DNA from 2 places in the Comamonas sp. CAH-2 genome. Region 2 is predicted to be linked to the other one. Evidence: riboswitches for the same ligand, from Rfam matches in the RefSeq annotation. Region 2 holds a riboswitch; the other holds the start of a gene.
What was found. Region 2 has a riboswitch for S-adenosylhomocysteine ahead of metH (methionine synthase). Riboswitches for the same ligand answer to the same signal wherever they lie in the genome.
Positions count from the first base shown of each region.

Region 1: it holds a riboswitch for S-adenosylhomocysteine, as region 2 does, so the genes downstream of both, ahcY (adenosylhomocysteinase) here and metH (methionine synthase) in region 2, are expected to answer to the same signal.

Region 1 is NZ_VSWF01000016.1:20,154-23,427, reverse strand. Features, by position in the region: gene ahcY (adenosylhomocysteinase) at 126-1,541, opposite strand; S-adenosyl-L-homocysteine riboswitch at 1,626-1,735, opposite strand; gene dtd (D-aminoacyl-tRNA deacylase) at 1,781-2,236, opposite strand; gene FYM52_RS10635 (bifunctional diguanylate cyclase/phosphodiesterase) at 2,542-3,274, shown strand, end outside.
Region 2 is NZ_VSWF01000015.1:946-4,219, reverse strand. Features, by position in the region: gene metH (methionine synthase) at 1-1,231, opposite strand, end outside; S-adenosyl-L-homocysteine riboswitch at 1,270-1,379, opposite strand; gene FYM52_RS10215 (PACE efflux transporter) at 1,527-2,015, opposite strand; gene FYM52_RS10210 (LysR family transcriptional regulator) at 2,086-3,006, shown strand; gene FYM52_RS10205 (tripartite tricarboxylate transporter substrate binding protein) at 3,137-3,274, shown strand, end outside.

The sequences.
Region 1 (3,274 bases), on a different contig from region 2:
AGCGTCTTTCCTTTAATACTCAAACAGGCCCCGAGCGCACATCCAGTCTGCACATGCAGCTATCAAAAATGGATATGTACCCGGGGCAGAGCCACGGCCCCTGCCGCGGCTCCGGTCCGCCATGATCAGTAGCGGTAGGTGTCAGGCTTGTAAGGGCCTTGCTTGTTCACACCGATGTAGGCGGCTTGCTCATCGGTCAGCTCGGTCAGCATGGCGCCGACCTTCTTCAGGTGCAGGCGCGCGACCTTTTCGTCCAGGACCTTGGGCAGCACGTAGACCTTGCCGGTTTGGTACTCGGCCGGCTTGGTGAACAGCTCGATCTGGGCGATGGTCTGGTTGGCGAACGAGGACGACATCACGAAGCTGGGGTGGCCGGTGGCGCAGCCCAGGTTCACCAGGCGACCCTTGGCCAGCAGGGTGATCTTCTTGCCGTCGGGGAAGGTGATCTGGTCCACCTGGGGCTTCACTTCTTCCCACTGGTACTGCTCGATCGAAGCCACGTCGATTTCGTTGTCGAAGTGACCGATGTTGCAGACGATGGCCTGGTCCTTCATGGCCACCATGTGCTCGTGGCGGATGATGTCCTTGTTGCCAGTGGTGGTCACGAAGATGTCAGCCTTGTCGGCGGCGTACTCCATGGTCACGACCTTGTAGCCTTCCATGGCGGCCTGCAGGGCGTTGATGGGGTCGATCTCGGTCACCCACACTTGGGCCGACAGCGCGCGCAGGGCCTGGGCCGAGCCCTTGCCCACGTCACCGTAGCCGGCCACGCAGGCGACCTTGCCGGCGATCATCACGTCGGTGGCGCGCTTGATACCGTCCACCAGGGATTCGCGGCAGCCGTACAGGTTGTCGAACTTGGACTTGGTCACCGAGTCGTTGACGTTGATGGCGCGGAACAGCAGCGTGCCCTTGGCACTCATTTCGTTCAGGCGGTGCACGCCGGTGGTGGTCTCTTCGGTCACGCCGATGATCTGGGCCGACTTGCGGGTGTACCAGGTGGGGTCCACGGCCAGCTTGGCCTTGATGGCGGCAAACACGATGCGCTCTTCTTCCGAGCCGGGGTTGGCCAGCACGGACAGGTCCTTCTCGGCCTTCTGGCCCAGGTGCATCAGCATGGTGGCATCGCCACCATCGTCCAGGATCATGTTGGGGCCTTCGCCTTCGGTGCCGGCGGCGCCGAATTCGAAGATGCGGTGGGTGTAGTCCCAGTAGTCTTCCAGCGATTCACCCTTGATGGCGAACACGGGCGTGCCGGTGGCGGCGATCGCAGCGGCAGCGTGGTCTTGCGTCGAGAAGATGTTGCACGACGCCCAGCGCACATCGGCGCCCAGGGCCTTCAGCGTTTCGATCAGCACGGCCGTCTGGATGGTCATGTGCAGCGAGCCGGTGATGCGCGCGCCCTTCAGGGGCTGGGCTGCAGCGAACTCTTCGCGGATGGCCATCAGGCCGGGCATTTCGGTTTCGGCAATCCTGATTTCCTTGCGGCCCCAGTCGGCCAGGGAAATGTCGGCGATTGCGCGGTCTTGGGTATTGCTCATGGTTTCTCCGGTGCGGAAAACAACTTGAAAAAACCACGTTCTGGGGATTGGGGGCTGATGACAGAGGCCTCACCGCACAGAAAGCGTGGGTGAGCGTCGTTGCCTAGGAGCGAGGCCGCGTGACCACGGTCTGCTGCCCTTCCGAGCCTCACGGCACCGCCCATCGGGTGCACGCTGCAACGCTCCTCGGAAGGAAAAGAGGGCCAGATTGTAATCGAGCCCTGGCCGGCGTGCCAGGCTCAGGCCGCGGCAGGGGGAGCGATGCGCAGGGGAATCGTCACCGGCCCGTCGTTGACCAGGTGCACCTGCATGTCGGCGCCAAACTCGCCGGTCTGCACCACGGGGTGCAGGCGCCGGGCCTGCTGCACCACATGCTCGTACAGGCGCCGCCCCGCCTCGGGCCGTGCCGCCTGGGTGAAGCTGGGCCGGTTGCCGCCGCTGGCATCGGCCGCCAGCGTGAACTGGCTGACGATGAGCAGCCCGCCGCCCACGTCCTGCACGCTGCGGTTCATCTTGCCCTCGGCGTCGCTGAAGATGCGCAGCTTCAGAACCTTGACCAGCAGCTTGTCGGCCTCCTGCTCGGTGTCGCCCTGCTCGGCACACACCAGGGCCAACAGGCCCACGCCGATCCGCCCCACCACCTGACCGTCGATTTCGACATGCGCGGCGCGCACGCGTTGCAACACAGTGATCACACCAATCTCACAATTTCATAGCTGCCTGCGCTCGCCCTATCTGGCAATTCAGGCCAAAACACCCCAGAAGCCAATCCCTGGGCGCGCAGACAGCTGCGGTTTTCAATGGCACCGCCGTTGGTCCGGGAGACCCGGCACAAACTGTTCCAACGGCAGCGATCGGCGGCGCGCCTTGCCGTAACGCAAAACGCAGTCACCGGGCTTTGGGTATACCCACGGCTCTTCTTGCATGGATGGTGATTGTCCATGCAAGCCGGGCCTTGCGCCCGCTCGCCACCACCGCCCTTCTCAAGCCCATCTGTCTCATGAGCAACGTGCCCCCACGTGCCCCCCTCGTTCCGCCGCACGACCTGCTGCACGCCGTGGCCGTGGCCACCGGCACGCCCATGGCCTACCTGCAATGGCCGGGCGGACGGTGCATCTGGGCCACCGCCACCTACGCCCGGCTGCTGGAGATGCCCAGCCAGGAGCTGCTGGACAAGGCGCCGCAAAGCTATCTGTCCCCCTGCACCTGGAACGAGTGGAAGTGCGAGCTGGAACGCCTGGCCGACAGCCCGCAGCCCGGCACCAGCCTGCAGACCCCGCTGCGCTTTGCCCGCCAGCAGGCCGTCCCCACCCAACTGGTGGCCGACGTGCAACACGGCGCGGTGCGCGCCATCGTGGTGATTCCGCTGCAGGACCTGTCGCACACCGACGCCCTGCAGATGGTGCAGGACAGCGACACGCGGCTGCAGCGCTACGCCCGCGCCACGCGGGAGGCCATCATCTTCTTCCGCCAGGGCCGGGTGTTCGACGCCAACCCGGCCGCCATCGCCCTGACCGGCTACCCGCTGCACCAGCTGCTGGACCGCCCGGTGGTGCACCTGCTGCCCCACGTGCTGCGCGCCGAGGCCCAAAGCCTGATCGACCAAGGCACGGAGCACGCCCACGAAACCCGCCTGCTGCACCACGGCGGCCAGGAACTGGACGTGGAAATCGCCGTTCACCTGCTGCCCGAGGATGGGGACACCTACGGCATGCTGGTGCTCAACGACATCA
Region 2 (3,274 bases):
CCAGGTGGGCCACGGCCTGCTTCATCACGCGCGCGGACTTGACCACCTGGGGCAGGAACATCTTGCCGGCGCCGAACAGGTCGCCGACGATGTTCATGCCGTCCATCAGCGGGCCTTCGATCACGTGCAACGGACGGCCGCCCTTGGCCAGCACCTGCTGGTAGGCCTCTTCCGTGTCCTCGGTGATGAAGTCGGTGATGCCGTGCACCAGCGCGTGCGCCAGGCGCTCGCCCACGGTCTTGGGGGCCTCGGGCGTGCCGCGCCATTCCAGCTTCTTGCTGTCGTCCTTGGCGGCGCCCTTGGCGCTGTCGGCGATCTCCAGCAGGCGCTCGGCGGCATCAGGGCGGCGGTTCAGCACCACGTCCTCGACGCGCTCGCGCAGCGTGGGCTCCAGGTCGTCGTAGACGCCGATCATGCCGGCGTTGACGATGCCCATGTCCATGCCGGCGGCAATCGCGTGGTACAGGAACACGGTGTGGATGGCCTCGCGCACGGGGTCGTTGCCGCGGAAAGAGAACGAGACGTTGGACACGCCGCCGGACACCTTGGCACCGGGCAGGTGCTGCTTGATCCAGCGCACGGCCTCGATGAAATCGACGCCGTAGTTGTTGTGCTCTTCGATGCCGGTGGCGACGGCGAAGATGTTGGGGTCGAAGATGATGTCCTCGGGCGCAAAGCCGACTTCATCGACCAGGATGCGGTAGGCGCGCTCGCAGATCTCGATCTTGCGGGCAAAGGTGTCGGCCTGGCCCTTTTCGTCAAACGCCATCACCACGGCGGCCGCGCCGTAGCGCTTGACCAGCTTGGCGTGCTTCTTGAACTCGTCGACGCCTTCCTTCATGGAGATGGAGTTGACGATGCCCTTGCCCTGCAGGCAGCGCAGGCCGGCCTCGATCACCTCCCACTTGGAGCTGTCCACCATCACCGGCACCTTGGCGATGTCGGGCTCGGAGGCGATCAGGTTCAGAAAGCGCACCATGGCGGCCTTGCTGTCCAGCATGGCCTCGTCCATGTTCACGTCGATGATCTGGGCGCCGTTTTCCACCTGCTGGCGCGCCACGGCCAGGGCTTCCTCGTACTGCTCGTTCAGGATCAGGCGCGCAAAGGCCTTGGAGCCGGTGACGTTGGTGCGCTCGCCCACGTTGACGAACAGCGTGTCCTCGCCGATGAACACGGGCTCCAGGCCCGACAGGCGCATGGGAGGAATAGAAACGGGGGCAGCAACGGTCATCGCACTCACCTGTGTGAAAAAACTCAGTCAATCGTGGGAACAGGTGAACGCCGTTGCAGTGGCGGCTGCTGCACAACAGCCGCAGGCCCCAAGCCTGACAGCGCAGCCAATCACTGGCTCGCGCGCTGCTGCAGCGCTCCTTGGGGCGAAGCCCATGATTTTAGAGGGCTGCGGCGGATTGCGGCAGCCTGCATGCGCTATGCCCGGTGACGGCGGGGGCGCTGGCGGGCGATGGAAGGTGTTTTTGGCCACCAGCGCTTATGCAGTCAGCGCCGGCAGCTATCAAAAACGGAGATCAGGCCTGGGGCGCCAGCACCTGGGCCGAGGCCGGCAGGCCGAAGACACGGTCGAAACACCAGTTGAAGACGTAGGTGTAGATCAGGAAGAACACCAGCAGGCCGGCCTCCAGCACCGTGGCTTCCCACAGCGAGATGCCGAACCACCAGGCCATCAGCGGGATCAGGATCAGCGCCAGGCCGCCCTCGAAACCCACGGCATGCACCACGCGGCGCAGCACCGAACGGCCCCTGGTGGCCTGGCGGGCCTCCCAGCGCTCGAACAGCCAGTTGAAGCTGAGGTTCCACAGGATGGCCAGGGTCGAGGCCACCACGGCCATCGCGCCGGAGCTGCCCGCGCCCTGGCCGATGGCCATGAACAGCAGGCTGGAGGCCACGATGGCGATGAGCTCGTACAGACCGACAAACACGATGCGGCGCTTGGCGCCTTGCAGGCCCACGGCCTGGGAAGCAACTGACACGGTAGAAGACACGGAAGAAACAGACATGCGGCGCAGTGTATGTTCATAAAATTGACAGCAAAAGTTAGGTTATTTCAGTTTTATTGATAGGTCAGCCATGCCCTTCCCCCCCGAACAAGTGCCGCTGTTCCTGGCCGTGCTCGACACCGGCTCGTTCTCGGCCGCCGCGCGCCAGCTGGGGCGCGTGCCCTCCGCCGTCAGCATGGCCGTGGGCCAGCTGGAGGCCGAGCTGGGCCTGCAGCTGTTCGACCGCCGGGGCCGCGAGCCCACGCCCACGGCCGCCGCGCGCGCCCTGGAACCCCAGGCCCGGCTGCTGGCCCAGCAGCTGCAGCAGTTGAACCAGCAGGCCCTGGCCCTGCACCAGGGTCTGGAAGAGCGGCTGACGCTGGCGATTGCCCCGGAGCTGCTGACCACCCCCTGGGCCGACGCGCTGCGCCCGGTGACCGAGCGCTACCCGGCCCTGGCGCTGGAAGTGCTGGTCGCCCCGCAGGCCGATGCGCTGGAGCTGCTGCACGCCGGCCGGGCCCAGCTGGCCCTGGTGTTCGAGCGCAGCAGCCTGGACGGCCGCGAGGACTTCCAGGAGATGGGCCACGAGGTGCTGGTGGCCGTGATGGCCCCGCACTTCGCCCCGTGGCAGGCGCAGCAGGCCCTGCACGGCACCAGCGCGCGCCTGAGCGTGGACCACCTGCTGGGCCAGCGCCAGGTACTCGTCGCCAGCCGCGACCTGCAGCAGACCGACCCGCGCTTTGTCTTCTCGCGCCAGCTGTGCCGCACCGACAGCCACCAGGCGGCGCTGCAGCTCATCAGCGCCGGCCTGGGCTGGGGCTGGCTGCCCAAGGGCCTGGTGGAATCGCACATCGCGGCCCAGACGCTGCTGGAGATCCCCATGCAGAACCTGAGCAACGGCACGCGCCTGTTCGTCGACTGGGTGTGGTCCCAGCAGCGGCCGCTGGGCCTGGCGGCGCAGCACTTCGTGCAGGGGCTGCGCCAGCACGCGCCCTGGGGGGGCTCGCCCTGACCGCACGGCGCGGCACTGTCCTTGCTTGTGGGGGGCACCGGCTGACGGCCTCGGGTCCACCCTCTTGAGGGGGTGACCGCGGTGCGCCAGCATGCCTGTCTGCCCCGCCCCACACCAAGGAGTCCCCCGCATGATCGATCGCCGCCAGTTCCTCTCCGTCAGTGCCGCCGCCCTGGGTCTGCCCAGCAGCGTGCTGGCGCAAACCGCCTGGCCCACCCGCCCGGTGCGCGTGGTGATTCCCTACGCCGCCGGCGGCGTCACCGACAGC